One region of the Sphingomonas rhamnosi genome, then DNA from elsewhere that is predicted to be linked to it. Evidence: predicted binding sites of a transcription regulator. Region 1 holds the regulator's gene; each other region holds the start of a gene.
What was found. Region 1 encodes LexA, which represses DNA repair genes until DNA is damaged. Its sites were predicted from a motif close to GTTCCNCNCTTGTTCT; they were not measured.

Region 1 (7,984 bases):
TGTCGTCGGGCGCCGACGCGTTCCTGATCTCGCCCGGCCCCTGCACCCCCAACGAGGCGGGCGTCAGCCTCGACCTCGTCGCCGCCGCTGCCGATGCGGGCCGCCCGCTGCTCGGCGTGTGTTTGGGTCACCAGGCGATCGGCCAGCATTTCGGCGGCCTGGTCGAACGCGGCGGGCTGATGCACGGCAAGACCTCGCCGGTGCTGCACGACGACACCGGGCTCTATGCCGGCCTGCCCTCGCCGTTCCAGGCGACCCGCTATCATTCGCTGATCGTCAACGCGGTGCCCGACACGCTCGTCGTCAACGCGACCGCGCAGGACGGCACCGTGATGGGCTTCCGCCATGCGACCCTCCCGATCCACGGCGTCCAGTTCCACCCCGAGAGCATCGCCACCGAACACGGCCACGCGATGCTGGCGAACTTCCTGAAGATCGCAGGCGTGCCGGTGACGACGCGCGAGGTAGAGGCGTGAGCCCCAACCGCGCCGTTCTCCCGCGAAAGCGGGAGCCCAGGGTTGCGCAAGGTGTCGCCCGTGACTCCTGGACCCCCGCCTTCGCGGGGGAACGGACGGTGACAGAATGACCACCCTCACCCTCCTCCCCGACCCCTCCACCCCCCTCGCGCGCGAGTCCGCGCGCCAGGCCTTCGCCGACATCCTCGACGGACGCGCCAGCGACGACGCGATCGCCACCTTCCTCACCGCGCTCTCCGACCGCGGCGAGACCAGCATCGAGATCGCCGAAGCCGCACGCGCGCTCCGCGACCGCATGATCCCGATCGCCGCGACCGCCGCGGCGATCGACGTCTGCGGCACAGGCGGCGACGGCCACCACACGCTCAACGTCTCGACCGCGGTCTCGCTGGTCGTCGCCGCGTGCGGCATCCCCGTCGCCAAGCACGGCAACCGCGCCGCCTCCAGCAAATCCGGCGCTGCCGACACGCTCGAGGCGCTCGGCCTCGACATGGACCGCGCCGGCGCCACCGCGGAGGCGAGCCTCGCCGATATCGGCATTGCCTTCCTGTTCGCGGCGAACCACCATCCGGCGATGCGCCGCATCGCGCCGATCCGCAAACGCATCGGCCGCCGCACGATCTTCAACCTGATGGGCCCGCTCGCCAACCCCGCCGGAGTCACGCGGCAGCTGATCGGCATCGCCCGACCCGACTATGTCCCGCTTTATGCCGCGGCGCTCGAACAGCTCGGCACCCAAGCCGCGATCGTCATCGCCGGTGAAGAAGGGCTCGACGAGCTGTCGGGCGCCGGCCCTAGCATCGTCGCCAGCATCGGCGCCGTCGACCTGCCCGCGCGGGTCACGCCCGAAGATGCCGGCCTGCCACGCCACCCGATCGAAGCAATCCGCGGCGGCGATGCCCAGCACAACGCCGCCGCGCTGCTCGCGCTGCTCAACGGCGAACCCGGCGCGTACCGCGACGCCGTGCTGCTCAACGCCGCCGCCGCCCTGATGGTGACGGGCACCGTGACGACCCTCACCGAAGGCGCCGCCCGCGCCGCCGAAGCCCTGGACGAACGCCGCGCCGAAGCGCTGCTAACCCGTTGGATCGCCTACTAAATGACCATGCTCGACCGCATCCTCGAAACCAAGCGCGCCGACGTCGCCGCGCGCAAGGCAACGATCAGCCTCGCCGATATCGACGCCGGCATCGCGCGCGAGACCAAACCCCGCGGGTTCCGCGCCGCACTGGACGCCAAACCCGGCCACGCGCTGATCGCCGAGGTCAAGAAGGCGAGCCCGTCCAAGGGCCTGATCCGCGCCGATTTCGATCCCCCCGCGCACGCCCGTGCGTACGAGGCCGGCGGCGCCGCGTGCCTGTCGGTGCTCACCGACGAACGCTGGTTCCAGGGCGCCGATTCCTACCTGACCGCCGCGCGCAACGCGGTGTCGATCCCGGTGCTGCGGAAAGACTTCATGGTCGACCCGTGGCAGGCGCCCGAATCGCGCAGCCTCGGCGCCGATGCGATCCTGTTGATCGTCGCCGCGCTGGCCGACGCGCAGATGGCGGAGATCGAGGCCTCGGCGATCGAATGCGGCATGGACGTGCTCGTCGAAATCCACGACGCCCACGAACTCGAACGCGCGTTGAAGCTGAAAAGCCGCCTGATCGGCGTCAACAACCGCGACCTTCGCGACTTTTCGGTCGATTTCCGTCGGACCTTCGACCTCGTCGCGCTTGCGCCGAAGGACTGCACCTTCGTCGCCGAGAGCGGCCTGACGACGCGGGCCGATCTCGATGCGCTCGCCGAAAAGGGCGTCCATTGCTTCCTCATTGGCGAAGCGTTGATGCGGCAAGACGATATCGAAGCCGCCACCCGCGCGATCGTCGGATGACCGGCCTCACGCATATCGATGCCGAGGGCGCCGCGCGGATGGTCGATGTCGGCGGAAAGGCGGTCACGACTCGTATCGGCGTTGCCAGCGGCCGCATCACCATGTCGCCCGAGGCGGCGGCTGCGATCGCGACCGGCACCGCCAAGAAGGGCGACGTGCTCGCCGTTGCGCGCGTCGCCGGCATCATGGCCGCCAAACGCACCAGCGACCTGATCCCGCTGTGCCACCCGCTGCCGCTCACCTCGGTCGACATCGCGCTCGCGGTCGACGACACCGGCGTCACCGCCACCGCGACCACCGCCACCGACGGCAAGACCGGCGTCGAGATGGAAGCCCTGACCGCGGTCTCGGTCACGCTGCTGACGATCTACGACATGGCCAAGGCGATCGATAAGGGCATGATCCTCAGCGACATCCGCCTCCTCTCCAAACGCGGCGGCAAATCGGGCGACTGGACCGCCTGAGGGTCCACAACCGTTCCCCGGCGAAGGCCGGTGCCCAGTTGGGAAGGCTGTAGTAACGGAGCGCCGCCCTTCGTCACCGCCGTTGCCCAACTGAGCCCCGGCCTTCGCCGGGGAAGTGCTACCTGAAAGGCGCCCCCCACCCCGTCATCGTGACGAAAGTCAGGATCCATGGCCACAAGCGCGACCGTCCGCAACCCTGGACCCCGGATCAAGTCCGGGATGACGAATGTTCAATCATGCCCGTACTCCGCGCTGTCCTACACGGTCCGAATATGTCAGCCCTGACGGTATGACGTGCTGCGCCGCCCTTCCCCGAACCCGATCCGCCCCACGCGCTCTCAACATTCGCGCGGAAAATCCCCGCACGCGCAGCGACGGTCTCAACATTCGGCCCGCAAAAACCGTCTACCGCCTCAACATTGACAACATTCGCGCCGGAACAGACCCCAAATGACCGCCCTCCTCCCCGTCGCCGAAGCCCAATCGCGCCTGTTCGCGATCGCGACTCGGGTCGGCGCCGAAGCCGTTCCGTTGCGCGACGCCGCTGGCCGCTGGGCCGCAGAGGACATCCTCGCCGTCCGGACCCAGCCGGCTGTCGATCTCTCCGCGATGGACGGCTATGCGATCCGCTTCGCCGACATGCCCGGCCCCTGGACGGTGATCGGCGAAAGCGCCGCCGGCCGCCCGTTCGACGGCGCGGCGCAGGCCGGCGAGGCGGTCCGCATCTTCACCGGTGCCGCGATGCCCGCGGGCACCGACACCGTGCTGATCCAGGAGGAGGCCGCGCGCGACGGCGCAGCGCTGGCCCTGTCCGGCGAAGGCCCACCACGCCACGGCCGCAACACCCGCCGCAAGGGCCTCGACTTCACCACAGGCGACCGTTTGATCGCCAAGGGTGACCGCCTGACCCCCGCCCGCATCGCGGTCGCCGCGACCGGTGGCCACGGCACGCTGTGCGTCAACCGCCGCGTCCGCGTCGCCGTCGCCGCGACCGGCGACGAACTCGTGCCGCCCGGATCGACCACCGACGCCACCGCGCTGCCCGAATCCAACGGCATCATGCTCGCCGCGATGCTCGCCGACCTGCCCGTCGACATTGTCGATCTCGGCATCCTGCCCGATCGGCTGGAGGCGCTGCGCGACGCGTTCGCCGGCGCCGCGTGCGACCTGCTCGTCACCACCGGGGGCGCGTCGGTCGGCGACCACGATCTCGTCCGCCCGGCGATCGAGGCCGCCGGCGGCACGATCGATTTCTGGCGGATCGCGTTGCGCCCGGGCAAGCCGATGATGGCAGGCCGGCTCGGCGATGCGACCGTACTTAGCCTGCCCGGCAACCCGGTCTCGGCGTTCGTCACCGCGACGCTGTTCGTCCGCCCGGTCGTCGCGCACATGGCCGGCGCCCGCGATCCCTTGCCGCAGACTACCCACGCGCTACTCGGCGAGGATATCCCCGCCAACAACGCGCGCACCGACTATCTGCGCGCCGAGCTCCGCGACGGCCGCGCCTATGCCTCGACGATCCAGGACAGCTCGATGCTGCTCACGCTTGCGCGGTCGACCTGCCTGATTGTCCGCCCCGGCAACGCCCCCGCCGCCGTCGCGGGCGACTCGGCGGAAATCCTAGTGATCGCTTGACGCCGTTAACTTTGTTCCGTAGAAGTTCCTTGTCTGTTCCGGACGGAGGATTGCCATGCTCACGCGTAAACAGCACGAGCTCGTCTGCTTCATCAACGATCGCCTCGAGGATACCGGCGTGTCGCCGTCGTTCGAGGAGATGAAGGACGCGCTCGACCTCAAGTCCAAGTCGGGCGTCCACCGGCTGATCAGTGCACTGGAGGAACGCAACTTCATCCGTCGCCTCCCCAACCGCGCCCGCGCGCTGGAAGTGCTGCGCATGCCTGAGCGCGCGGAAAAGAAGGTGGTGGAAAGTGCACCCCCCGCCCCCGCGAACATCAAGTCCGCGCCGCAACCGGCCAACGACGTCATCGAGATCCCGCTCCACGGTCGCATCGCCGCCGGTGTGCCGATCGAGGCGTTCGAGGGCTCGTCCATGCTAGCCGTCCCCGCCGCGTTGCTCGGTTCCGGCGAACATTATGCGCTCGAAGTCTCCGGGGATTCGATGGTCGAAGCGGGCATCCTCGACGGCGACTATGCGTTGATCCGCCGTACCGAGACCGCCCGCGACGGCGAGATCGTCGTCGCGCTGATCGAAGAGAGCGAGGCCACGCTGAAATATTTCCGCCGCGAAGGCGCGATGGTCCGCCTCGACCCCGCCAACCGCGCCTACGACCCACAACGCTATTCGCCCGCGCAGGTCCGCGTACAGGGCAAATTGTCGGGCATCCTCCGCCGCTACGATTGAAGATGGCGGCGAGTGCCCGGTTCTCCCGCCAAAGCGGGAGTTCGGAGTACCGACGGCACCGCCGGCGACACATCCCGCCACGGGTGCCGATCTCCGGCCTCCAAAACCGTCGTCACCCGACCCGTGCCCAACGTCACCGCCACCCCACCCGTCCGCCGCAGCATCCCCCGGTCCAGCCGCAACCACCGCGGCGAACACCGCCTCGGCAAGGCGCGTTCGCTGACAACGATATCCGCCCCCCGACACGCTGCGATCAACTCGGCCGACGGCACCAGATATACGCTCCGTGTCGCCAGGATCCGCCACCGCCGTCCCCCCGCCGGGATGTCGGTCATGCACAAATCCCGACTGCACCGCGCATCGGGCTGGTCCGCCAACAGCAACGGCTCGCCGTCCAGCCCACCATTCTCGGCGAGCGTATCACGAACATAATCCCCCGCCCGGTCCCGCAACAGCGCCAGACCCGCGGCAGTCCGCACCGCGACATGCCGTCCATCCCCGGTCACCAGCAGGTCAGGCGCCGGCGTGGCTAACGCCCAGCTCGCCCCGAACAGCACCGGCAGCACGCCGAGCCGCCGCCACTTGGTCCGCCACAACGCGATCCACAGCCCCCCGCCGATCATCGCCGCATAGGCTCCCTCCGGCATCGCCGGCAGTGCCCGCACCGCTCCCGGCGCCGCCGCGACCGTCCGAGCAATCCACAGCAGGAGGTCAAGCGTGTGCTGCACCAGCCACCACACCGGTGCACCAAGTCCTGCCGCGTCCAGCACCAACGCCAGCGCCTCGAGCGGCATCACGACAAAGGTGGTCAGCGGGATCGCCACGATATTCGCGGCCGCTCCGTACAGCCCGGCCTTGTGGAAATGATACACCGCGATCGGCATCAGCGCGGCCTCGACGACGATCCCGGTCAGCAACAGCGACGCCACGCCGCGCATCAACCGGCGTACGGCCCCCTCCTCATGCGGTCCGAACACCGCCTTGATCCGCGGATGCTCGTGCAGCGCGACGATCGCCGCGATCGCCGCAAACGACAGCTGGAAGCTCGGCCCCGCCAGTGCCTCTGGCAACGCGACCAGCACAATCACCGCGCCCGCCGCCAGCGCACGCAACGTCACCGCCTCGCGACCAATCGCCAGCGCAAGCAGCACCAGCAACGCCGCCACACAACTGCGGATCGTCGGCACCTGGCTGCCGGTGAGCAGCGTATAGCCGATCGCCGCAGCAGCGCCCGCCACCGCGGCCACCAGCGGCAAGCGAACACGCAGCGCCAGCCAAGGGCTAAGCGCGAGCAGCCGCATCACGACCAGCATTGTCGCCGCCACCGCCGCGGTGATGTGCAGCCCGCTGACCGACAGCAGATGCGCCAACCCCGCGCGCCGCATCGCTTCCGAATCGTCTTCGCCGATCGCGCCGACGTCGCCGGTCGCGAGCGCCGCAGCGATCCCGCCCGCGCTGCCGTCGAGCCTGTCGGTGATATGCGTCGACAACCGACCGCGTAGCCCCGAGCCCTTCTCCGCGGCGGTCGTTACCGTGACGGGAGCGAACCCGCGACCCGTCGCGCCGATCCCTGCAAACCACGCGACACGGGCGAAGTCATAGGCGCCGGGCACCGCCGGCAACGGCGGCGGCATCAACCGCGCACGCAACCGAATGACCGCACCCTCACCGAGCCCGCGCGGCACATCGGCCTCCGCCAGGTTCACGCGCAGCAGCGGCGGCAGCGTGATCGCATCGCCCCGCGTATCGGTCGCCGATCCGCTCGGCGCCAGCGTCAGGCGGACGAGGTCCCGCGCTGCGAGCGGCTCGACCCGTTCGACGCGGGCCGCGAACGTCGCGACCATCGTCCGCGCGAGCACCGGCGCCGCAACCCGGTCCGACCGCGCCCAGACCAGCGCCAACCCCAGCGCCGCGGTCAGCGCGCCCACCGCAACCGCCCGCGCCGCGCGCCCACCGCGCCCGACCGCGAGCCCCGCCAGCCCCACCGCCCCCAGCGCAAGCATCGCCACCCGCCACGCCACCGGGTCCGGCAGCACGAACCACAGCGCGATCCCCGCCCCCAGCGCCACCGGCAGCCACAGCACGAGCTGGTCGCGCTCCGCCTCCAGCCAGCGCTCGATCGCACGACCGCGCTCCGCCGCCCATCGCGGCACGCCCATTTGTCGCCGCACTAGGGCCATGCTAGGGGCGGCGACGGCGGTATTCGCCATCGTTCTTACAGTCTGGGAGCACCCGCGATTGGGCGCAACATCTGAAACGCATGCAGCGTCGCCTGCATCCGTGGTTACCCGTTTCGCCCCGTCGCCGACGGGGTTTCTCCATCTCGGCGGTGCACGCACCGCGCTGTTCAACTGGCTCTATGCCAAGGCGAACGGCGGCACGTTTCTGCTGCGCATCGAGGACACCGATCGCGTCCGCTCGACTCAGCCTGCGATCGACGCGATCCTGGACGGCATGCGCTGGCTCGGCCTCGACTGGGACGGCGACGCGGTGATGCAGTTCGCGCGCGCCGAGCGGCACGCCCACGTCGCCCACGAGATGGTCGCCAGCGGCCACGCCTATCGCTGCTACATGACCAACGACGAGATCGCCGAGATGCGCGCCGAGGCGCAGGCGGCAAAAAAGCCGTTGCGCATCCGCAGCCCGTGGCGCGACCGCCCGGCCAGCGAAGCGCCCGACCGTTCGCACGTCGTCCGCCTGCGCGCGCCGCTCGAAGGAGCGGTGACGATCCAGGACCAAGTCCAGGGCTCGGTCACGGTGCAGAATGCCGAGATCGACGACATGATCCTGCTCCGGTCGGACGGCA
Region 2 (7,984 bases), on a different contig from region 1:
CGTACGCACCGGCAGCCCGACCCGCGTCATGACAATCCGCAACGGCGAGCGGATGACGATGGCGGACATGCCCGAGATCACCGAAAGGTCCTGCGCCGAAGGCCGCGATGGCGATGCTAAGCAGATGGTGATTCATCGCCAGCAAGGCGCCAGGAAGATCATGATCATCTGCTCGAACCGTATCGAAAAGGCCGCCGCCGATGGCGCCCAGCTCGCCGCGAACAGCAAGGACATCGAACGCAGCGCGCTCCGTTCCGCCATTACGGGTCTGCGCAGCGCGCGCGCGGGGATTGTCGGCAATATGAGCATGTCCGCCGAACAGCGCGCGCAGGCGCTCGCCGGGATCGACGAGGGGATCGCCGAGGTCGAGGCGGATATTGCCAAGGCGGAGTGAGCCCCGGAGCTGGTCCCCGGCGCCTCCCGTTCCCCCGCGACGGCGGGGGTCCAGGGTATCGAGCGCACCGCTGTTTGACCCTGGGCTCCCGCCTTCGCGGGAGAACGGATAGGCATTGGGGTACACGCTCCCACTGTAGACGACCCTTGCCATCACCCGCCGGACCCGCCATTTCGCGCGTATGGCTGAGCACCCGACCGGCATCCCGATCCAGCTCGAGCCGCTCGTCGTCCGCGTGCTCGCGCCCAATGCGTCGCCCTACACCTATACGGGCACGCAGACCCATATCGTCGGCACCACCGACCTTGCGGTGATCGATCCTGGACCGGACGATGCGGCGCATCTTGCAGCCCTGGCCCATGTCATTGCCGGCCGCCCGGTTACCGCGATCGTCGTCACGCACCACCACCGCGACCACAGCCCGGCGACGCGCGCCCTCCAGGCGCTGACCGGTGCGCCGATCGTCGGTGCCGCGCCGTTCGGCCTCGACGATCACGGCGCGCGCGCCGACATGGCGTTCGACGCCGCCTATGCGCCGGACCGGGTGCTCGCAGACGGCGAGGCGATCGCGGGCGATGGCTGGACGCTGCAGGCGATCGCGACCCCCGGCCACACCTCGAACCATCTTGCCTTCGCGCTGCCGGAAACGGGCGCGCTGTTCTCCGGCGACCACGTCATGGGATGGGCGACGACGATCGTCTCGCCCCCCGATGGCGACATGGCGGACTATATGGCGAGCCTCGACAAGCTGATGGCGCGCGACGACCGGGTCTATTACCCGGGGCATGGCGAGGCGATCGACAAGCCGCAGCGGCTCGTCCGCGGGATGCTCGGCCACCGCAAGCAGCGCGAGGGCCAGATCCTGCGCGGCTTGCGCGCCGCGCCGCAGGCGATCCCCGACATGGTCGCGCGCATGTATGTCGGGCTCGACGTGCGGCTGCTGCCCGCCGCCGAACGCTCGGTGCTCGCGCACCTGATCGATCTGCAGAACCGCGGACTGGTGCAGGGGGAGGGGACGCTGTGGAAGATCGCGGCGTGACGCAGCCCACGCGCAGCATCCGCATCGTGGTGCTGCTGCTCGTCGGCATCGCCGCGCTGGTCGCGATCTATGCCGCGTATCGCACCTATACCGATCGCTACACGATCACCACCGAGGGCCGCGATGGCCCCGCGGTCGCGCGTATCGTGGAGACGACCTTCGCAGGCGCGAGCGATCTCAAGGTCAGCACGCTTGCCGGAACCGTGCAGAGCGTCGGCTCGAACCGCGGCTGGTTCAGCTGGCTCGACTCGAGCTATGTGATGAAGGCGCCGTTCTCGGTCGGCTATTTCGTCGACCTGTCGGCGCTCGACCCCGGCGATTTCCGGTGGGACGAAACCGCCAAGGTGCTCACCGTGCACGCCCCCGATGTCCGTGTCGGCGATATCAATATCGACGAATCGCGCATCTATATCGAGGATACCAAGGGCGTGTTCGTCACCCGCAAGATGATGGGCACCATGCGTCGCCAGGCGTCGCAAGGCGCCGACCGCGTGGCCGAGGGTGAAGCGCGCAAGCCCGCGCGGATCGCAGCGGCTCGCGCCAACGCGCGCGCTGCACTGACCCGGTTGATTGCCGGACCACTCGGCGCGGCAGGGCTGGGCAAGGTCACCGTGCAAGTCCGCTTTGCCGGGGAGGGTGGTTCCACCGAACGCTGGGACACCTCGCGCTCGCTGCAGGATGTGCTAGGCAACGCCAGCTAATTCGGGAAACATCATGGAACTTCGTCAGAACCTCGTCGGCGTCGACATCCGCGCCGAGATCGAACGCCTCCGCAAGGAGAAGAACGCGGTCATCCTCGCGCATTATTACCAAAAGCCCGAGCTTCAGGACCTCGCCGATTTCGTCGGCGACAGCCTCGATTTGTCGCGCAAGGCGGCGGCGACCGACGCTGACGTCATCGCGTTCTGCGGCGTGCGCTTCATGGCGGAGACCGCGAAAATCCTGTCGCCGAGCAAGACCGTGATCCTGCCCGACATGGATGCCGGTTGCAGCTTGGAGGACAGCTGCCCGCCCGAGCAGTTCGCGGCGTTTCGCGCCAAGCATCCCGATCACATCGCGCTGACCTATATTAACTGCTCGACCGAGGTGAAGGCGCTCAGCGACATCATCGTCACCAGCTCGTCGGCCGAGACGATCCTCGCGCAGCTGCCGGCAGACCAGAAGATCATCTTCGGCCCCGACCGCAATCTCGGCGGCTATCTGGTGCGCAAGACGGGCCGCGAGATGCTGCTCTGGCCGGGCGTGTGCATCGTCCACGAGGCGTTCAGCGAGACCGAGCTGATGAAGCTGAAGGCGCAGCACCCCGGCGCCCCCGTCGTCGCGCACCCCGAATGCCCGGCGATCATCCTCGACCATGCCGATTACATCGGCTCGACGCGGGGGATCCTGGAATACGCCATGGCGATGGATTCGACGGGCGGGGGCGACACGCTGATCGTCGCGACCGAGCCGCACATCATTCACCAGATGGAAAAGGCGCTGCCGAACAAGCGCTTCATCGGCGCGCCGGGCGCAGACGGCAACTGCAACTGCAATATCTGCCCGTACATGGCGCTCAACACCGTCGAGAAGCTGTACGTCGCGCTGCGCGACCTGTCTCCCCGGATCGAGATCGAGGAAGGGCTGCGCCTCAAGGCGAAGAAGAGCCTCGATGCGATGCTGGCGATGGCGTCGGGATCGGTCGGCAAAGGCGACCTCGGCCCGACGCGGGTAACCGGAGACTAAATCCTCCCCCTTCCGGGGGAGGATCAAGCGCTTCCGTGCAAGTGGTGCCTACTGGCCTCGGCCGGTCTTGCCCTGCAGCTCGTCGATCTTGATCGACGCATCCGCCTTGGTCAGGGTGTCGTCGAACTCCTCGTGCGCTTCCTCTGACAGGGTCTTGAGGTAGCTCGCCTGGGCACCGGTCATCTTCTCGTCGCCGGTGGTCCAGTCGTGCGGATCCTTCTCGGCGTTCGAGAAGGGTTCGGATTTGGGATTGGTATCGGACATGCGGTGTTCCTTTCGCGATACCCAACGCCGACGTTCTATCTATGTTCCCTGCGATACACTTCCGTTGCTCCCCCGCGCGCGCGCGTGCTAATCGGGGCATTGGGGTGAACAACGGGTTTTGAAGATGACGATGACCAACCTTTCGGACACTGCGCAGCGCCGGTGACCGATTCTCCCCAGGCCGCGCTCCCGGCGGTACCCCAGGATGCCGACGGCGATCTTGGTCATCATCATTCGGACGGCATGCTGAAGCTCGCGATCGGCGCGATCGGCATCGTCTTCGGCGATATCGGCACCAGCCCGCTCTACGCGTTTCGCGAGACCTTCGCGGGGCATCACAAGCTCGCGCTCGACCCCGCGCACATCATGGGCGTGATCAGCCTGATGTTCTGGTCGATGATGATCGTCGTGACGGTCAAATACGTCATCATCATCATGCGCGCCGACAACAAGGGCGAGGGCGGCAGCCTGGCGCTGCTGGCGCTCGTCTCGGGCAAGACCAAGACGCGGCACTGGAGCAAGGGTATCATCCTGCTCGGCGTGTTCGCGACTGCGCTGTTCTATGGCGACAGCATGATCACGCCTGCGGTCTCGGTGCTGTCGGCGGTCGAGGGTCTGGCGGTCGCGGCACCCAGCTTTGGGGCGCTTGTCCTCCCGATCTCGATCGCCATTCTGATCTTCCTGTTCTATATCCAGAGCAGCGGAACGGCGCGTGTCGGGCTGTTCTTCGGGCCGATCATGCTGGTCTATTTCGCGGTGATCGGAACGCTGGGCGTGCTGAGCATCGTGCAGACGCCGGAGGTCCTCTGGGCGTTCTCGCCGCATTACGCGGTCCAGTTCTTCCTGATCGATCCCGAACGCGCCTTCCTGGCGCTGGGCTCGGTCGTGCTCGCGGTCACCGGTGCGGAGGCGCTTTATGCGGACATGGGGCATTTTGGCCGCAAGCCGATCGGCATATCGTGGCTGGTCTTCGTCCTGCCCGCGTTGATCATGAACTATATGGGCCAGGGCGCGCTCCTCTTCCGCGACGGCAGTGCCGCGCTGGTCAGCCCGTTCTACAATCTCGCGCCGCCGGCGCTCCAGCTGCCGCTCGTCATCCTGGCGACGATGGCTGCGGTAATCGCGAGCCAAGCGGTGATCTCGGGCGCCTTCTCGGTCACGCAGCAGGCGATCCAGTTGGGCTTCATCCCCCGGCTGCGCATCGAACACACCAGTGCCTCGACCCAGGGCCAGATCTACATCCCGCTCGTCAACTGGGCGCTGATGATCATGGTCATCCTGCTGGTACTGTTCTTCCGCACCTCGTCAAACCTGACCAGCGCCTACGGGATTGCGGTCACGGGGGCGATGCTGATCGACACCTGCCTGCTGGGCGTCGTGCTGTTCCGGCTGTGGAACTGGCCGGTCTATGCCGCCGTGCCGCTGCTCGCCGTCTTCTTCCTGGTCGACGGCGCCTATTTTGCGGCGAACATGACCAAGGTGCCCGCGGGCGGCTGGTTCCCGCTGCTGGTCGGTCTCATCATCTTCACCTTCCTGACCACCTGGTCGAAGGGGCGGCAGCTGATGATCGATCGGATGCGGGAGGCGGCGATGCCGATACGGGTGTTCATTAATTCTGCTGCAAACTCTGCGTCGCGCGTGCCGGGGACCGCGGTGTTCATGACGTCGACGCCGGACGGCGTGCCGCATGCGCTGCTGCACAATTTGAAGCACAACAAGGTGCTGCACGAGCGCGTGATCCTGTTGACGGTCAAGATCGTCGGCCAGCCCTATTGGCCCGCGCACGACCGCGCGATCCGCGAGGAACTGGGCGAGGGGTTCCACCGCCTGATCCTGCGCTACGGCTTCATGGAAGACGCCGACGTGCCCGCGGCGCTGCGCGAGGTGCATAATTGCGGCGCCGACTTCAAGATGATGGACACCAGCTTCTTCCTGTCGCGGCAGACGCTGCTGGCGTCGGACAAGCCCGGCATGATGATCTGGCGCGAGAAGCTGTTCGCGTGGATGCTGCGCAACGCCGAAAGCGCGATGGAGTTCTTCCGCCTGCCGACCAACCGCGTCGTCGAGCTCGGCAGTCAGATCGAGATTTGATGTCCGTCGAATCGGGGCCGGCCCCTATCATCGTCACCGCGCTGTTCGGGCGGCAGGATACCGCGTTCTTCGACGGCATGCGCCGCGCGCACTTCCCGCCCGAGCGCAACCAGCTCGACGCGCATCTGACGCTGTTCCACCATCTGCCGCCTTCGGGCGTCGATGAGCTCAAGCACCGCCTCAACCAGGAGACGCGCGGCATCCGGGCGCCCCAGGCGCGGGTGGGTGGACTCATGTCGCTTGGCCGCGGCGTTGCCTACCGGATCGAATCCCCCGAATTGCTCGGCATCCGCGCGCGGTTGGCGGACGCGTTCACGGGCATGCTGACACCGCAGGATGCCGGCGGATGGCGCCCGCACGTGACGATCCAGAACAAGGTAACGCCCGCGGTGGCGAAGCTTCTGCTCGCCGAACTCAACCGCGATTTCCGCGCGCGCGACATCGAGATCGCGGGGCTGGGGGCGTGGTGGTATCGCGGCGGACCATGGGAAGCGCTGTCGCGGCACATGTTCGCTTGACCGCCCGGAATCCCCTTCCTATAGGCCCCCCTCGCGAGTGAAAGCACGCCTTTGGCGGAGTAGCTCAGTTGGTTAGAGCACGGGAATCATAATCCTGGGGTCGGGGGTTCAAATCCCTCCTCCGCTACCACTCGCGCCGCTTTCGACATGACAAAACGGTAGCCGCCGCCGCTCGACGATCGAGCGCCAGGCCCATTCGACCGGCGCGATCCTGAAGTGGCGGACGTAGACGACCGCGACCCCCAGCAGCGCCAGATCGACCGCGACGCAGACCAGCATCATCGGCATCCAGTCGAGCCGTCCGTAGAGCGCGAAGCCGAACGGCGGGAACAGGATCCAGAGCAGAACGATCGTCTGCAGCACGTAGAGCGTCAGCGCGGTTCGCCCCGCCGCCGCGAACGGCCGCAGCAGCCGCGCGCCGAGCAGCGTGCTCAGCAGCAGATGGATCGCGCCGATATGCCCCAGCGTGGTCGCGAGGCGCGCGATCTCCGACGTTGCCCAGTTCCATTGCGGCGCGTCGGTGAAGCGCGTCACCTCGTACGCGCCCCACGCCCGCAGGCTCAGCCCGACACCATAAGCGGCGAGCGTCAGTCGGGCGTAGAACCGCCGTGACCGGTTGCCCTGCAGGATGCCGAGCCTGAACAGCGCGGCACCGATCAGCATCGTCGTTGCGGCTTCCAGGATCGAGAAGATCTCGCCGAACCCGAGCCGTTCTATGCTCTTGGCGGTCTGCGCGCCGATCCAGTCGGCGGTGGTACCGGAACGCGCCGCGTCCTCCGCGGCGACGATGGCGGCGTGGTCGGCAACCGCGCGTGCGCGGGTCGCGGCGCGTTCGGCTGCCCTGGCGAGCGTCGCGCGCTGGGTCGCGTCGAGCGGTATACCGGCATCGCGCCGGGCGGTGAGCGCCGTCACCTCGGCACGTGCCTGTAGCGGCGCGTAGACGCCCCAATAGCCCGCGCCGCCCAGCTGCAGCACCGCGCCCGCCAGCCCGAGCGTCAGCAGCCACCGCGGGGGCAGCCGCCGGAACCAGAAGGCGAGCATCGCCGCGATCGCATAGGTATGGAGGATGTCGCCCGGCCATAGCAGCACGACCATGTGGATGATCCCGAACACCCACAGCACCGCGTTGCGCCAGTAATAGCGCTGCAGCACCAGCCCCTCGTCGTCCTCCGCCGCGTGCGAGAGACGATCGGTGAGGATCACCATCCCCGCGCCGAACAGCATTTCGAGCATTGCGCGCGCGGTGCCGTCGGCCAGGATCGCGCGCAGCCACCAGGCGATCTGGTCCGCCGCGGTCCAGCCGAGCGTGCGGATGTCCGGGTTGCTGAACGACCGGCCCATGTCGTTGATGTTCATGAACAGGATGCCGAGGATCGCGACTCCGCGCAGGATGTCGAGCGATGTCAGGCGCGACGCACCGTCGGGTTCGGTGGCAGATGCGATCGTCGGGGGGGCTGTCATGTCGCGACGGGTCTAGGGGGCCGTACGATCTCCACGCAATACACCGCCGTCATCCCGGACTTGATCCGGAATCCCGGCCACGGGCGCGGACGCGTGAAATCCTGGGTCCTGACGGTCGTCAGGATGACGGAACCGGTCGCACGGATCGTTGACGACCAGAATGGCGTCGCTGCGTGCCAGCGCCAGCAGCGTAAGGCCGTGTTCGCGCGCGTGATCGATCGCGAGACTGGTCGGCGCCGAGATCCCGACGAGCAGCGGCGCGCGCGCGATCAGCGCCTTGTCGACCATCTCGAAGCTGATCCGCGACGTCACCAGGATGAACGCGCATCCCGTCCTCGCGATTGCCAGCCCGCCGACGAGCTTGTCGAGCGCATTGTGCCGCCCGACATCCTCATAGGCGGCGATTACCGCACCCGACGCGTCGCACGCCGCGGCGGCGTGGATCGCGCCTGTCTCGGCATTGAGCGGCTGATGGTCGCGCAGCCCGGCAAG
Region 3 (7,984 bases), on a different contig from region 1:
CACGTTCAGGAAGTGTCGAAACGCCTGTTAGTCCGGCTGAAGCGGGCATGGGCAAAGCCCATGCCGTCGGTCGGCGCTCGTAGCGCCGCCGGCTGGTCGCCCCGCCGGTGGCGGGAGTTAGCTTGGCGCTAACTCCTCGCGCGGCGCGACTTACTCTGCCGCAACCGAATCCGAAAACATATCCCGAACCTCGGCCAGGTCCACATTTGCCGCCGGCCCGCGCTTCGCGCTCTGCCGCTGGTCGAACGAGTCCCAAACATCCGTCCACTGACCCTTGGTCGCAGCCTTCGAATATTCCGTCGCGCGCGCCTCGAAGAAGTTCGCATGCTCCACCCCGTTCAGCATCGGCGCCAGCCACGGCAGCGGGTGTTCGTCGATCATGTAGATCGGCTTCAGGCCGAGCTGGTTCATCCGCCAGTCGGCGATGTAGCGGATGTACTTCTTGATCTCCTTGGGGGTCATGCCGTTGACCGGGCCCATCTCGAAGGCGAGATCGATGAAATTGTCCTCGAGGCGGATCGTGGTCTGGCAGACGTCGGCGATGTCGTCCTTGACCGCCTTGGTCAGGCACTGGCGCTCGGCGCAGAAGGTGTGGAACATCTTGATGATGCCCTCGCAGTGCAGCGTCTCGTCGCGGATCGACCAGGTGACGATCTGGCCCATGCCCTTCATCTTGTTGAAGCGCGGGAAGTTCATCAGCATCGCGAAGCTGGCGAACAGCTGCACGCCTTCGGTGAAGCCGCCGAACATGGCGAGCGTGCGGGCGATGTCCTCGTCATTGTCGACGGTGAACTTCTGCATGTAATCATGCTTTTCCTTCATCTCGGCATATTCGAGGAAGGCGCCATACTCGCTCTCGGGCATGCCGATGGTGTCGAGCAGATGGCTGTAGGCGGCGATGTGCACCGTCTCCATGTTGCTGAACGCGGTCAGCATCATCTTGATCTCGGTCGGCTTGAACACGCGGCCGTATTTCTCGTGATAGCAGTCCTGCACCTCGACATCGGCCTGGGTGAAGAAGCGGAAGATCTGCGTCAGCAGGTTGCGCTCGTGGTCCGACAGCTTCTGCGCCCAGTCGCGGCAATCCTCGCCCAAGGGCACTTCCTCGGGGAGCCAGTGGAGCTGCTGCTGGCGCTTCCAGAACTCGAAGGCCCAGGGGTATTCGAACGGCTTGTACTGCTTGGAGGCGTGGAGGAGGGACATCGGGGATACTCCGGTACGGAAAGGGGGAAAGCGGGGAAGGATTGAAACTAGGGGGCGGCCCATTGGTGCATCGCGCCCGCCGAAAAGCCGAGGACGATGGCGCCCGAGACGAGCATGATGCCGATCATCCGGAACGCATAGACCTGGCCCTGGGTCACGCGGGGGGAGGCGAGACGGATGAGGCATCCGATTCCGACAAGACCGAACACCGCGGCGACGGCATACATGATGAGGACCTGCCAGCTCATGCGACCAATTCCGGGGACATGCGTTCTGCAGCCGTAACCATCACAGGAGAAGACCCATGGTCGATGCAAGCCAGATCCAGGAACATGCCGAAGTCATCGGCGCCGACGGCGTCCATGTCGGTACCGTCGACCATATCGAAGGCAACCGCATCAAGCTGACCAAGAAGGACTCCGGCGCGCAGGTCGTCGAGGGTCAGGGCAGCCATGAAGGGCACCATCATTACATCTCGCTCGGCCTGGTCGCGGATATCGAGGACGGCAAGGTGCGGCTCTCCGCCAATGCCGACGTCGCCGTGACGTTCGAGGAAGAGGCCTAAACCCCCCGCGGCGCGTGCCGAACGCGCCGCCGAGCCTGCCCGAGCCCCGGTCCGTGATCCACGGGCCGGGGTTTTTGGCGTCAGCACGGGAACGGGCGCCTCACTGGCAGGCAAGGCACTCATCGTAATCCTTCGACTCGACCTCGATCTGGCGCAGGTCGATGGTGTTGTCGGCCTCGACCCCGCCGGCAAAGCCTGCGCGCTGCACCGACTTCGAGCGGAGGTAGTAGAGCGACTTGATGCCGAGCTCCCAGGCGCGGAAGTGGAGCATCAGCAGGTCCCATTTCTCGACGTCCGCCGGGATGAACAGGTTCAGCGACTGTGCCTGGTCGATATAGGGCGTGCGATCGGCGGCGAGTTCGAGCAGCCAGCGCTGGTCGATCTCGAACGACGTCTTGTAGCAGTCCTTCTCGTCGGTCGAGAGGAAGTCGAGGTGCTGGACGCTGCCGCCCTGCTCGAGGATCGAATTCCACACCGCGTCGGAGTTCTTCGACTTCTCGGCGAGCAGCTTTTCCAGATACGGGTTCCGAATCGAGAAGCTGCCCGACAGCGTCTTGTGCGTGTAGATGTTGGCCGGGACCGGCTCGATGCAGGCGCTGGTGCCGCCGCAGATGATGCTGATCGACGCGGTCGGGGCGATCGCCATCTTGCAGCTGAACCGCTCCATCGCGCCGACATCGGCGGCGTCGGGGCACGGGCCACGCTCGATCGCGAGCTGCATCGACGCTTCGTTGGCGGCGGCGTTGATGTGCTTGAACATCCGCAGGTTCCACGACTTCGCCATCGCGCCCTCGAACGGGATGCCGCGGGCCTGGAGGAAGCTGTGATAGCCCATCACGCCGAGCCCGACCGAGCGTTCGCGGCCGGCGGAATAGGCGGCGCGTTCCATGCCGGGTTCGTGGCGGTCGATGTAATCCTGCAGGACGTTGTCGAGGAACCGCATGATGTCCTCGATCAGGCCCTTCTCGCCGTGCCACTGGTCCCAGGTTTCCAGGTTGAGCGACGACAGGCAGCAGACAGCGGTGCGATCATTGCCGAGATGGTCCTTGCCGGTCGGCAGCGTGATCTCGGAGCAGAGGTTCGAGGTCGAGACCTTGAGGCCGAGTTCGCGGTGATGCTTGGGCATCGCCTTGTTCACGTGATCGGCGAAGATGATGTAGGGTTCGCCGGTCTGCAGGCGGGTCTCGACCAGCTTCTGGAACAGCGAGCGCGCATCGACGGTGGCGCGGATCGCCTGGTCCTTGGGGCTGCGCAGATGCCATTCGGCGCCGGCGCGGACGGCTTCCATGAAGTCGTCGGTGATCAGCACGCCGTGGTGCAGGTTCAGCGCCTTGCGGTTGAAATCGCCGCTCGGCTTGCGGATCTCGAGGAACTCCTCGATCTCAGGGTGGCTGACGTCGAGATAGACCGCCGCCGAGCCGCGGCGCAGCGACCCTTGCGAGATCGCGAGGGTCAGCGAATCCATCACGCGGACGAAGGGGATGATGCCGCTGGTCTTGCCGTTGAGGCCGACCGGCTCGCCGATGCCGCGGACATTGCCCCAATAGGTGCCGATGCCGCCGCCGCGCGAGGCGAGCCAGACATTCTCGTTCCAGGTGTCGACGATGCCGTTGAGGCTGTCGGGCACCGAGTTCAGATAGCAGCTGATCGGCAGGCCGCGGCCGGTGCCGCCGTTCGAGAGAACGGGGGTGGCGGGCATGAACCACAGTTTGGAGATCGCGTCGTACAGGCGCTGGGCGTGGCCGGCGTCGTCGGCATAGGCCGAGGCGACGCGAACGAACAGGTCCTGATAGCTCTCGCCGGGCAGCAGATAGCGGTCCTTGAGCGTCTCCTTGCCGAAATCGGTGAGGAGCGCGTCGCGGCTGTGGTCGACCTCGACCGGATAGGGCTGCGCGCGCACCGAATGGCTGTCCTGCGCCTGGGGCTGAGGCGCCGGCTGGGCGGAGGCTGCTGGCGTGGTCGCTGCTGCGTCGAGGGTGTCCGTGGTCATGTCGCTATCCCGGCTGCTATCTCTGAAATCCATCGAAACCGCATCCCTATGTTCTCGGTCCGTTCGAATCGGGAGCGTACCCCCATGCTACACCCGAGCGCGCGCAAAAGGAGAACAAAATGAGATCGCGCGGCGGATGAGCCGGCTGCGGGTTCCCGATCTGCATATGGCTATGCGTGACCTGTTCTACCAGTGATTGCGTCCGCCCTCTGACGTAACCCCAAGAGATTGTGCCAAAGCGGAAGACGACGCAAGCGGGTTGCGCGGCGTCGGCCGGGTCAGCGGAGCCGGTTCCACCGACCCGTCGCACGCGACGCGTGGACTTCTGCGGGGTTCGCAATGTGCAAGCGAAGAGTGAGCATATGAAAATATTTTAAGGCGCCGGTACGGGGGTACCAGCCGGCCCCACCCACGCGCGGTCATCCTGACGAACGTCAGGATCCAGGGTTGCACGCGGGGCGCTTGGGGCTCTGGATCCTGACGTTCGTCAGGATGACGGAGGGGGCGGGATCACGCGGGGAGGGACCGGCTGCGGTTCAGCCGGCGCCCTGCGCGGGGATGTTGACGCCCATGCTGACCAGATAGCGCTTCACGTTGCGCGCGGCCTGGCGGAGGCGCTGTTCGTTCTCGACCATCGCGATGCGGACATAGCCTTCGCCATTCTCGCCGTAGCCTACGCCCGGTGCGACCGCGACCTTGGCGTGTTGCAGCAGCTGCTTGGAGAATTCGAGGCTGCCGAGATGCGCGAGCGCGGGGGGCAGCGGCGCCCAGGCGAACATGCTCGCGCGGGGACTGGGGATATCCCAGCCGGCGCGGCCGAAACTGTCGACGAGCACGTCGCGGCGCTTGTGATAGAGTTCGCGGTTCTTCTCGACGATGTCCTGCGGGCCGTTGAGCGCGGCGCAGGCGGCGGCCTGGATCGGGGTGAAGGCGCCGTAATCGAGATACGACTTCACCCGGCTCATCGCCGCGATCAGCGTCGTGTTGCCGACCGCGAAGCCGATCCGCCAGCCGGCCATCGAATAGGTCTTGCTGAGCGAGGTGAATTCGATCGCGACGTCCTTGGCGCCGGGCACCTGGAGGATCGAGGGCGTCGGGTTGCCGTCATAATAGAGCTCGGAATAAGCGAGGTCGGAGATGATCCAGACCTTGTTGTCCTTCGCCCAGGCGACGAGCCGTTCGTAGAAGGCGAGATCGACCGCCTCGGCCGTCGGGTTGGACGGATAGTTGACGACCAGGATCGACGGGCGCGGCACGGTGAACGCCATCGCGCGCTCGAGGCTCTGGAAATAGGCCTCGTCGGGGGCCGTAGGCACCGCGCGGATCGTCGCGCCGGCGATAATGAAGCCGAAGGTGTGGATCGGATAGGACGGGTTGGGCGCGAGCACGACGTCGCCGGGCGCGGTGATCGCGGTGGCGAGGCTGGCGAGCCCCTCCTTCGACCCCATCGTCACGACGACCTCGGTCTCGGGGTCGATGTCGACGCCGAAGCGACGGCCGTAATAGTTGGCCTGGGCCTTGCGCAGGCCCGGAATGCCCTTCGACTGCGAATAACCGTGCGCGTCGGGTTTCTGCGCGACCTCGACCAGTTTCGCGATGACGTGCGCGGGCGGCGGCAGGTCGGGGTTGCCCATGCCGAGATCGATGATGTCCTCACCACCGGCACGCGCCGCCGCCCGCATCGCGTTGACTTCGGCGATGATGTAGGGCGGCAGGCGTTTGATGCGGTAGAAGTCTTCGGACATGGCGGGCCTCGCTGTTCGCGGGAGGGTGTACTCCAGGCGGGGCGTCGGTGGAACCGGGGATGCGACACGTCGCGATCGTCATCCGGGGGCCATGTGCCGCGCGATCGATGCGTCGCTGCCGCCAATGCGCCACCGCACTCATCCGTCACCCCAGCGAAGGCTGGGGTCTCCCTGTTGGCGCGGGCTGCGACACGAACCGGGAGATCCCAGCCTTCGCTGGGATGACGTATGGGGGGCGCGCGCGGTTGAGTCTTCGCTGGCAGGGCGATTTCGCGTAGGGTCTCCGCCAACCCGAGAGGACGTCATGGCCGACACGCCCAGCCTGCCCGATCTGCAGCATTGGACCTGGGTGATCGGCCGCATGCAGCAGATGATGCTGGAGCAGGGGCTCGGCACGCTCAAGGCCGAGACCACGGGGCTCGACCGGGTCACCGATTTCTGGACCGAGAGCCTGACGTTGTGGCAGCGGTTCCTCGATCCCGCCCAGCCCCCTGCGCAGCCCGAACCCGCCCCCGCCGTCGACAAGCGCTTCAAGGCGCCGCAGTGGCGCGCGCCGGTGTTCGACCTGATCCGGCAGAGCTACGACCTGATCGGCGACCATATGCTGCGCGGCGTCGATGCCCTGGAGGGGGTTCCCGCCAAGCAGAAGGACCAGCTGCGGTTCGCGACGCGCGGGTTCGTCGATGCGATGAGCCCGACCAACTTCGCCTTCACCAACCCCGAGGTGATCGAGAAGACGATCGAGACCGGCGGCGCGAACCTGATGAAGGGGTTGCAGACGATGCTCGCCGATCTGGCGCGCGGGCAATTGTCGCACGCGCCTGCGGATGCGTTCGAGGTCGGCGTGACACTGGCGACGACGCCGGGACAGGTGATCAAGCGCACGCCGCTGTACGAACTGATCCACTACGCCCCGACCACCGACACCGTGCTCGCGACGCCGCTCGTTATCTTCCCGCCGTGGATCAACCGCTTCTACATCCTCGACCTGACGCCCGAGAAAAGCTTCGTCCGCTGGGCGGTGGCGCAGGGGCTGAGCGTGTTCATGGTGTCGTGGAAGTCGGCGGACGCGACCATGAAGGACGTAGCCTGGGACGATTACGTCGCCGCGCAGTGCGACGCGATCGATACGGTGCGCGGGCTCCTCGACGTGCCGGCGGTGCACACGATCGGCTATTGCGTGGCGGGGACGACGCTCGCCGCGACGCTGGCGCTGCTTGCGGCGCGGGGGCATGCGGACAGGGTCGCAAGCGCCACCTTCTTCACCGCGCAGGTCGATTTCGCGGCGGCGGGTGAGCTGCAGCATTTCATCGACGACGAGCAGCTGAGGATGCTCGCGCAATTGTCGCCCGACGGGTTTCTCGACGGGCGGTACATGGCGATGACGTTCAACCTGCTGCGCGGGCGCGACCTGATCTGGAACTACGTCACCCAAGCCTATCTGCTGGGGCAGGACGCGGTGCCGTTCGACCTGCTGTACTGGAACGGTGACACCACCAACCTGCCCGCGACATGGCACATGCGCTATCTGACCGACCTGTACCGCGACAATCTGTTGGTGAAGCCCGGCGCGATCAGCATCGCGGGTACGCCGATCGACCTGACCCGGGTCACGACGCCCACCTATATCCAGGCGGGCCGCGAGGACCATATCGCGCCGGCCGATAGCGTGTGGCGGATGACTCAGCTGTTCGCGGGGCCGATCCGGTTCGTGCTGGCGGGATCGGGGCATATCGCCGGCGTGGTGAACCCACCGGCGGCAGGCAAATATCAATATTGGACGAATCCGGACGCGGCCCGGAATGTCGCCGCGTCGCTGGACGATTTCGTCGCGGGGGCGACCGAGACGCGCGGAAGCTGGTGGCCCGACTGGATCGCGTGGATCCGCACCCTCGGCGCCGACTCGGTGGCGGTCGAGGGCGCGCGGCGACCGGGCGGAGGTGACTTGCCCGCGCTCTGCGCCGCCCCGGGAGAGTACGTAAAGACGCGATAAGCCGTTGGCGGCACAAGCATCCATACCGGTTTCCGAAGACGTCACGGTGCCGCGTGCAAGAACATTGCGTGCCCTTCGGCAATTTGGTATTGTGCAGTGCAGCATAAGGACGGGAGGCGGGCGATCATGACGCGGAAAAACTCGACCGGACCGGTGGCCGAAACGCTGGCCGAACCGCTGGACCAGGCCCCGCCAAACCTCGCCGTCGGCGATCCGACGCTGGAAGTCGAAGCTGCGACTCCTGGTCCCGAGGCGCCTGCCCCGGAATTGCCGGCCCACACGCCGCCGGAACCGCCCGTCGTCGCCAGCGACGTGACACTGCTACCCTCCGCCGCCCAGGATCGGACGGCCCCTTCACCAGCAAAGGACGCCATCATGGACACGTTCGAAACCGCGACCGAAAAGACCCACGCGATGTTCGCAGGGCTCAACGACCGTACCAAGGGTGCGATAGAAAAGAGCACGCACATGCTCGAAGAGCTCAGCGC
Region 4 (7,984 bases), on a different contig from region 1:
TATGGGAGTCATCCCAGCGTTCGGCCGGCACCCGCGTTGCATCACATCGGTCATAATAGCGGCACGTCTTCGTACCGTCCAACTTTCCGCAGCTGGCGCACGATCCCGTTGAACGCCGCGGTGACGCCCTGCGCCCGGCCGATGTCGTTCTCCTGCGCTGCCGCATCCCAGTACAGTTCGAGCGGCCAACGTTCCGGGCAATGCGGCAACAGGCAGCGCAGTGCCAGCCGGACCTCGACGCCGTCGATGCGCGCATCCGAGCAACGCGCGACGCCATTGCGCAGGATATGAACCGAGAGCGCGATTACAACGCGCTGATGCCGCGGCAGCTTGTCCATGGCTCAGTGGAAGTCGCGTGATTTGAGCTGCACGGCGTCTTCAGGATCCATGCCGTCCGCGTGCGGCGGCCAGTAGCAGCTGCGTGGGTTCGGGCTCCAGCCCCTGTCGCCGCGATCGGGCGCCCCCGGATGCTGGCCGGCATCGCCGCGCCCGGTACGGTGCGGGAACGACATTTCGCCGACCCGGTGCAACAGGTCGCCATGATCGATGATCCGGTCGCAGATGACATGGACGACTTCGCCCTCCTTCTGGACCCGACCTTTCATCCCGATCATCGACGCCGACATGACGGCGCGGCGCTGGGCCTCGAAGCGATCGGGCCACAGGATGCCGTTCGCGATGCCGGTCTCGTCCTCGATCGTCAGGAACAGGACACCCTTCGCTGATCCCGGCTTCTGCCGGACCAGAACGATACCGGCGACCTCGACATGGCGACCGTCGCGGATGGTGGCGAGATCGGCGCAGCGCGTCACCCCGCGCCGCGTCAGCTCGTCGCGCAGGAACGTCAGCGGATGCGCGCGGAGCGAAAGCTGCAGCGCCCGGTAATCCTCAACGACCTCGCGGCCGTCGGTCAGCGGACGCAATGCAACATCGGGCTCGACCCCTTCGGCGCTGAAGCCCTGCGCTGCGCGATCGGCCGCGGCGAACAGAGGCAGCGGGGCTTCGCCCAGGCCCCTGACCTTCCACAGCCCCTGCCGGCGATCTGCGCCGAACGCGTGAAAGGCATCGGCATCGGCCAGCTTCTCGACCGCGGCGCGCTGGACGCCCGATCGCTGCCAGACATCTTCGACGGACTCGAAAGACCCCGCCCCTCTCGCACCCACGATCGCAGAGCCGTCCGTATTCGAGAGACCGCGGACCTGACGCAGACCCAGCCGAACCGCCAGGTATCGCCCGCCGGTCGGCTCCAGCGTGCAGTCCCAACGGCTGGCATTGATACAGGGCGGCCGGACGACGACGCCGTGTTCCTGCGCATCGCGGACGATCTGCGCGGGCGCATAGAAGCCCATCGGATACGCATTCATCAACGACGCGCAGAACACGTCCGGGTGGTGATGCTTCATCCAGCACGACGCATAGGCGATCTTGGCGAAGCTGGCGGCATGGCTCTCGGGGAAGCCGTAGCTGCCGAAGCCTTCCAGCTGGCGGAACGTGCGCTCGGCGAACTCACGCGGGTAGCCACGCTCGACCATCCCCTCGATGAGCTTCTCGCTGAAGTGGCTGACCCCGCCGGTGAACTTGAACGTCGCCATCGCCCGCCGCAGTTGGTCGGCCTCGGCTGGCGTGAAGCCCGCCCCGACGATCGCGACCTTCATCGCCTGCTCCTGGAAAAGCGGCACGCCGAGCGTCTTTTCGAGCACAGCGCGCAACTCGGGGCGTGGATATTCGGGTTTCTCTAGGCCTTCGCGTCGTCGGAGATACGGGTGCACCATGTCGCCCTGGATCGGACCCGGGCGCACGATCGCGACCTGGATAACAAGATCGTAGAACCGCTGTGGTTTCATCCGCGGCAGCATCGCCATCTGGGCGCGACTCTCGACCTGGAAGGTGCCGAGCGTGTCGGCCTTCTGGATCATGGCGTAAACGTCCGGGTCGTCGCTCTGCAGATCGGCCATGCCGATCCGGACGCCCTTGGTTTCCTCGAGCATGTTGAAGGCGCGGTTCATGCATCCGAGCATCCCCAGCCCGAGCACATCGACCTTCATGAACTTCAGCGCATCGATATCGTCCTTGTCCCACTCGATGATCTGGCGATCCGCCATCGCGGCCGGCTCGATCGGCACCAGGTCGTCCAGCCGGTCATGCGTGAGGACGAACCCGCCGGGATGCTGCGACATGTGACGCGGGACGCCGATCAGCTTGCGGGCAAGATCAAGGGTCAGGCGTAGCCGACGGTCGGCAAGGTCGAGGTTCAGCTCGGCGACCTGCTTCTCGCCCACCCCTTCCGCGGACCAGCCCCAGACGAGGCCGGCCAGTGAGGACGTCAGGTCTTCCGGCAGCCCGAGCGCCTTACCGACGTCGCGCACCGCACCGCGCGCGCGGTAGCGCTGGACCACCGCAGTCAACGCCGAGTGGTTGCGGCCATAGGTCTCGAAGATCCACTGGATGATCTCTTCGCGGCGCTCATGCTCGAAATCGACATCGATGTCGGGCGGCTCGCGGCGCTCGCCGGAGACGAACCGCTCGAACAGCAGCTCGTGCTTGATCGGATCGATCGAGGTGATCGCGAGCACAAAGCATACACAGGAGTTGGCCGCCGAGCCCCGCCCCTGGCACAAGATGCCGCGACGCCGCGCCTCCCGGACGATGGCGTAGACGGTGAGGAAATAGGGCGCGTAGCCAAGCTCGGCGATCAGCTTCAGCTCGTGCGTGATTTGGGTGCTGTACGCGGGGGGCACGGCCCCATCGAACATTCGCTCGACCGCTTCGCGCGCGAGTTGCTCCAACGCCTCCTGAGCATTCAGCCCCTCGATCAGCCGCTCATGGGGATATTGGTACGCCAGCTCGCCAAGATCGAACGTACAGGCGTTGGCGATGTCGACGCTGGCACGCAGCGCGTCTGGATAGTTGGCGAAGCGCCGAACCATTTCGGTCGGTGATTTCAATGCGCGATCGGCGTTCACCTCCCGGCGATAGCCGAGCTCATCGACGGTGCATTTCTCGCGCACCGCGGTGACCACATCCTGCAACAGCCGCGCTTCGGGCGCATGGTAGAGCACATCACCGGTCACGACTGCGCGGACGCCTGCGCCGCCCGCCTGCCGCGCCAGCGCATCGATACGGACCGCGTCGTTCGGTCGGCGTCGCTGGAACAGCGCCATGTAACCGCGTCGTCCATAGACCGCCTTGAGATCGGCCAAGGCGGTGAGATTGTCCGCATCCGGCTCGTGCGGCAGCAAGATGGCGATGATGCCGTCGGACCATGATGCGAGATCATGCCAGTGGAGAAGACAGCCGCCCTTCCCCGCACGCTTCTTGCCGACCGTCAGCAACCGCGTCAGCCGCGACCAGGCCGGGCGATCGGTCGGCAGCAGGATGAGGCGCCGTCCACACGACAGATCGACGCGCGTGCCCGCGATCGAGCGGACGTCCGTCGCCTTCTGCGCCTCCCAGGCGCGCACCACGCCCGCGACCGTGCCGACATCGCCGATACCCAGCGCCGGATAACCGAGCAGTGCCGCCGCAGCGAACAGCTCTTCCGGGCTCGATGCGCCGCGGAGCAACGAGAAGTGGGTCAGCACCTGGAGTTCGACATAGACCGTCATCCGAACAGCCCGTGCATCCACCAGCTAAGATCGCCGGTGTCCGCCTCGAAGCCGTCGCCGCGCCGAAATACCCAGTAGCGGCCGCCCGTCTCATCCTCGACACGGTAATAGTCGCGGACCGCCCAGACCTCGGCATCCCGGCGCCACCATTCGCCGTGGATCCGCTCGGGCCCGTCACCGGCGACGATGCGGTACAGCTTGCCGCGCCACTCGAACCGGCGGGGCGGCTGGTCCGGCAGCAACGCGATGACCTGGAACAGCGGCTCGGGCCGCGCGAGCAGGCGCGCCGGCCGCACCCACGCCGGCCAATCACCCGGCGCGACGACAGGGTCCGCGCAGACGATAGCACGCTCGGGCACATGGCTTTCGACCGGCGCAATCCGGAATACCGATCGGGCGCCGATCCTGCCGGCCACGACATCGACGAGACGGGCGGGATCCCGGACCAGCGTCTCGCCGGCCAGCACCGCGCCGAGATCGACCGCGTCGAGCGGTTCGGTATGCGGTGCCACCAGACGGAACTGCTCCAGCCCCATGCCAGGGTCGATTTGCTCAATCCGTAGCTTCAAAAGCCGCAGCAGGTGCGAGACCTCACGGGTCGGGCGCGAGGTGCCGATCGCGACGACTTGTTGGCTGCCGTCAACGCGTAGGCCGGACAGGCGCAGCGAGCGCACGCCAAGCCCCCTCGCCTGCAGGACCTCGGCAAGGTCACCAAGCAGATCCTCCATGACCTGCGCGATCGCCTCCGCGGTGGCGATCGGTTCGAGCAGGCGCCGCTCGACGCTCGGCACCACTGCATCCTCGCGGGGTGTGATGGGCTCGGCAACGCTGCCCAGCGCCTGATCGAGCCGTGTGATCGCCGCCAAGCCGAGGCGCCGGGCGAGAGGGCCGCGGGCGACCGGCAGCAGGTCGGCGATGCGTTCGAAGCCGAACTTGCGCGCAGCACCCAGCGCGGTGTCGCTCAGCCGCAGCGCGGCAATCGGTAGCGCCGCGATCGCATCGCCCGAACGGCCGACCGGCGCGCAGGTGAGATCGGCTGGGCCGAAGCGGGCCAAGGCATGCGCCGCACCGACGGTGTCGGCGACAGCGACCCGGGCGGTGAAGCCGGCGCGTTGACAGAAGGCACGCAGCCGTCGGCAGAAGCGCTCCTCCCCGCCATGGAGATGGTCGCAGCCGGTCAGGTCGAGATAGAGGCCGTCAGACGGGGTTACTGCCGCGATCGGGGTCCAGCGCCGAACCGCCAGCAGCGCCAGCCGGTCAAGCAGCTGTGCGTCTGCCTCCGGCTCGCTGGCACGGAAATCGAGATCCGACACCAGCGCCCGCGCATGCGTCGCGGCCATGCCGGCATGGATGCCGAGCGCTGCGGCACTGGCACAAGCGGCAACGACCTCCTCGCGACGGCCGACCTTGCCGATCAGTGCCAGCGGCGCTTGGTCGACAATACTGCCTGCCCTACCCGCGCCTGAAACGTCCGAGATCGCGCCCGCCTTGAACGGATGGCTTGCGGCTTCCGATCTCCGGCCAAGTTCGCGCATCGGCGGACGCGCATGCCCCGGCAATGCCTCGATCTGATGCTCGACCGTCTCCCGCGTTGGTGCGTCAATGCGCGCCCAGCGTGCGCCGGGACGCCAGCCACCGCCCCGCGGTACGGAACAGGTGCCGGGATCGGCATCGACCGGCAGCAGCAAGGCTGCGCGTTCAGGCGGCCGCAAAGCGGAGCGGTCCAGCCGTCTCAGCCGCTCGATGGCCAAGTGCGGCAGGAACAGCGAGACAACCCGTCTCATCGCAGCCCTCCACGATCAAGGAAAAGGGTTCGCCGCCCCGCTGCCGCGCAAGTTCGACCGACCAGCGCGGCCGGCCAACGCCAGCGACACCGAGGCGACCCGATGGCGCGCTGCCGATCCGCCAGCGCGTCCAGGCGGCCGATGGCTCTGCGAGCGGATCCTGCTCGCGGCTACGTCGACGGCGGAGAACCAGAACTGGAATGTCAGCGTCCGCCGCGACGAGTTGCAGGCGACGCGTCGCGACCATCGACATCCGGCCAATCTCAGCGACCACCGCTGACGGCGTGCCGTCGCGCACGGCATCCTCGATCACCGCCAGTACCGCCTCGTCATCGCGAGGCTGCGCATGAATGACGTTGGCGGATGACAGCCCCGCCTGGGCAAGACCCGGCGCGTAAAGGTCGTTGCGGCAGCTTGCCCACAGTACCGGTCCGCCGACGCGCAGCGCTTCGCGGCCTGCTACGCCGGCGAGGAACAGCGTCGTGGCCGCATCATCAGCGAGCGAACACGTCTGTGCCGTCGCCTCGTGCAGAGCGCCGCCACGCAGCCCTCCCCCGCCGAGCCGGCCGTCGAGTTCCGAAAGCCCGAACGGCATGATCCGGTGCTCGACCACAGGGGATGCGATCGTCCTCAGATGAGCAAGCGTGGCAGGAAGCGGAGCGTGGGTAGGAAGCATGGTTGGAAGACTCTACTTGTTCCCTCTATGTTCCGTTACGGGGTCCAACAATGCAAGGGCTTTGATCGTCCCGATCCGGCCAAGAGGCTCGCCTCCCCCTCCCACACACGAGGAGAACGGACAAAATACGTACCGGCAACAAATCGCGAATTATTCGCTTTCGTTCTGCGACTCGGTGACTCATAGAATCGTCATGCCGATCCGCCCCGAGAACCGCTGGCTCTACCCGATCGACTGGCGGCAGCTGTCCCTCACCGTTCGTATCGACCGGGCCGGTGCCCGGTGCGAGCATTGCGCGCGACCGCACATGCGCCGCGTGGCGCATCTGGGGGATGGCCGCTGGTGGGATGCCGATGCAAAGTACTGGCGGTCCGCCCGCGGCAAGCGGATCGCGATCAAGGGTGGCTTTTCGCTCGCCGCGGTCCGCACGACCTACGTCGTTCTGGCCTGCGCGCATCTCGATCACGATCCTGGCAACAGCGCGCCCGCCAACCTCGCGGCGCTGTGTCAGCGCTGCCACATGATCCACGACGCAGCCGAGCATCGCTGGCAGCGCTGGTGGAACGTGTTCCGGCTTCGCGCCATCCGCGACCTGTACGAGGATCCGCGCATGACCCGTGAACGCCTTTCGCAGCGCTGAGCGGCCTAATGGTGCTCCTGACGCGCGTGTGACGTATCGTCTTTGTCTCGCTGCCCGTCATGACTAATGGTCGCGCTGACTTTCCAAGGAGTAGACTCGCATGAACATCAGTGAACTGGCCAAGGGCGTCGCAGGGGTGACCGGCACCAGCGAGGCAGACGCGAAGACTGCGATCAACGCGGTGTTCGACCAGATCGCCGGCGCCGCTGCCAAGGGCGAAGAGGTCGCGATCCCCGGGTTCGGCAGGTTCGCGGTCAAGGATCGCGCCGAGCGTGACGGCCGCAATCCGGCGACTGGCGAAGCGATCAAGATCGCGGCGTCGAAGAAGCTGGCATTCACTGCGGCCAAGGGGCTGAAGGACAAGCTGTAGGATCATTGTGCCGGCGGGTTTGTCCGCCGGCACCCACCTGTGAGGCGCACGACATGTGCAATCGCTATCGAATGACCGCGAAGCAGGGCGAGCTTGCGGCGACCTTCGGTATCCGTCCGCCCTACGAACGGGACGAGACGTTCCCGGTCGGCGACATCTTTCCGACAGGCATTAAAACGCCCTTCTATGGCTCGGTGATCGTACAGGATGGTACGACCCGCCGACTTGAGCGAATGGAATGGGGCGTGCCGACGCAGGTGCCGAGCAAGCGCGATCCCGCGGTCAAGCTGACCAAATACGTGACCAACGTGCGCAACCTCAATTCGAGCTTCTGGCGCTTGATGCTGACGACACCGTCGCGACGCTGTCTGGTGCCGGTGACCGCGTTCTCCGAATACGGCGTTGCCCCCGGCGAGGACGGCAAAAGGCCGTTGCACTGGTTCGATGTACCCAGCCGGCCGATCTTCGCTTTCGCAGGCATCTGGCGACCGACCGAACGCGGCAATGCCTATGGGTTCCTAACCACCGAGCCGAACGCCGTCGTTGCGCCGATCCATCCGAAAGCCATGCCCGTCATCCTGCACGACGATGATTACGAACGGTGGCTCACCGCCCCGTGGGACGAGGTGAGGGAGACGGTGGCACCCTACCATTCGCAGCTGATGAGGGTGGAGTGATACGCCTAGAAGGGATGTAACCGTTGAAGGAACGTTGGTTCATGCTTTCGGATATGAAATCCGCGAGCGGGCAAACTTCGTGTCTTCGCGGGTAGCGACTTTGGCCTTCCTCAGATCCAATGCCGCCTGATGACCTGTGGCTCGCTGGTGCGCCGCGGCCACCAGCGTGTTCGCTTCGTCGAGGGCGACGGTCGTCAGGACATATTCGGCGACGCGGGCTGCTTTCGCACTT

Region 2: the regulator LexA is predicted to act here: its motif matches at 3,455-3,470, upstream of U1701_RS15865 (DUF3072 domain-containing protein).
Region 3: the regulator LexA is predicted to act here: its motif matches at 3,870-3,885, upstream of U1701_RS01450 (ribonucleoside-diphosphate reductase subunit alpha).
Region 4: the regulator LexA is predicted to act here: its motif matches at 6,084-6,099, upstream of U1701_RS16690 (ImuA family protein).

What each region holds. Positions count from the first base shown of each region.
Region 1 covers NZ_JAXOJJ010000006.1:57,587-65,570, reverse strand. Annotated here, with positions in the region: gene U1701_RS13620 (anthranilate synthase component II) at 1-476, shown strand, start outside; gene trpD (anthranilate phosphoribosyltransferase) at 583-1,575, shown strand; gene trpC (indole-3-glycerol phosphate synthase TrpC) at 1,576-2,352, shown strand; gene moaC (cyclic pyranopterin monophosphate synthase MoaC) at 2,349-2,816, shown strand; gene U1701_RS13600 (molybdopterin molybdotransferase MoeA) at 3,267-4,451, shown strand; gene lexA (transcriptional repressor LexA) at 4,507-5,178, shown strand; gene U1701_RS13590 (ComEC/Rec2 family competence protein) at 5,169-7,358, opposite strand; gene gltX (glutamate--tRNA ligase) at 7,417-7,984, shown strand, end outside.
Region 2 covers NZ_JAXOJJ010000008.1:73,716-81,699, reverse strand. Annotated here, with positions in the region: gene U1701_RS15885 (M56 family metallopeptidase) at 1-394, shown strand, start outside; gene U1701_RS15880 (MBL fold metallo-hydrolase) at 576-1,433, shown strand; gene U1701_RS15875 (DUF4230 domain-containing protein) at 1,430-2,134, shown strand; gene nadA (quinolinate synthase NadA) at 2,148-3,158, shown strand; gene U1701_RS15865 (DUF3072 domain-containing protein) at 3,207-3,422, opposite strand; gene U1701_RS15860 (potassium transporter Kup) at 3,585-5,513, shown strand; gene U1701_RS15855 (2'-5' RNA ligase family protein) at 5,513-6,031, shown strand; tRNA gene U1701_RS15850 (tRNA-Met) at 6,085-6,161, shown strand; gene U1701_RS15845 (DUF418 domain-containing protein) at 6,140-7,492, opposite strand; gene fdhD (formate dehydrogenase accessory sulfurtransferase FdhD) at 7,505-7,984, opposite strand, start outside.
Region 3 covers NZ_JAXOJJ010000001.1:290,388-298,371, reverse strand. Annotated here, with positions in the region: gene U1701_RS01465 (ribonucleotide-diphosphate reductase subunit beta) at 151-1,203, opposite strand; gene U1701_RS01460 (hypothetical protein) at 1,251-1,451, opposite strand; gene U1701_RS01455 (DUF2171 domain-containing protein) at 1,508-1,768, shown strand; gene U1701_RS01450 (ribonucleoside-diphosphate reductase subunit alpha) at 1,869-3,758, opposite strand; gene U1701_RS01445 (LL-diaminopimelate aminotransferase) at 4,295-5,503, opposite strand; gene U1701_RS01440 (PHA/PHB synthase family protein) at 5,808-7,496, shown strand; gene U1701_RS01435 (phasin family protein) at 7,623-7,984, shown strand, end outside.
Region 4 covers NZ_JAXOJJ010000009.1:83,687-91,670, forward strand. Annotated here, with positions in the region: gene U1701_RS16675 (hypothetical protein) at 51-338, opposite strand; gene U1701_RS16680 (error-prone DNA polymerase) at 342-3,605, opposite strand; gene U1701_RS16685 (Y-family DNA polymerase) at 3,602-5,389, opposite strand; gene U1701_RS16690 (ImuA family protein) at 5,304-5,984, opposite strand; gene U1701_RS16695 (hypothetical protein) at 6,259-6,705, shown strand; gene U1701_RS16700 (HU family DNA-binding protein) at 6,806-7,075, shown strand; gene U1701_RS16705 (SOS response-associated peptidase) at 7,129-7,752, shown strand; gene U1701_RS16710 (hypothetical protein) at 7,792-7,984, opposite strand, start outside.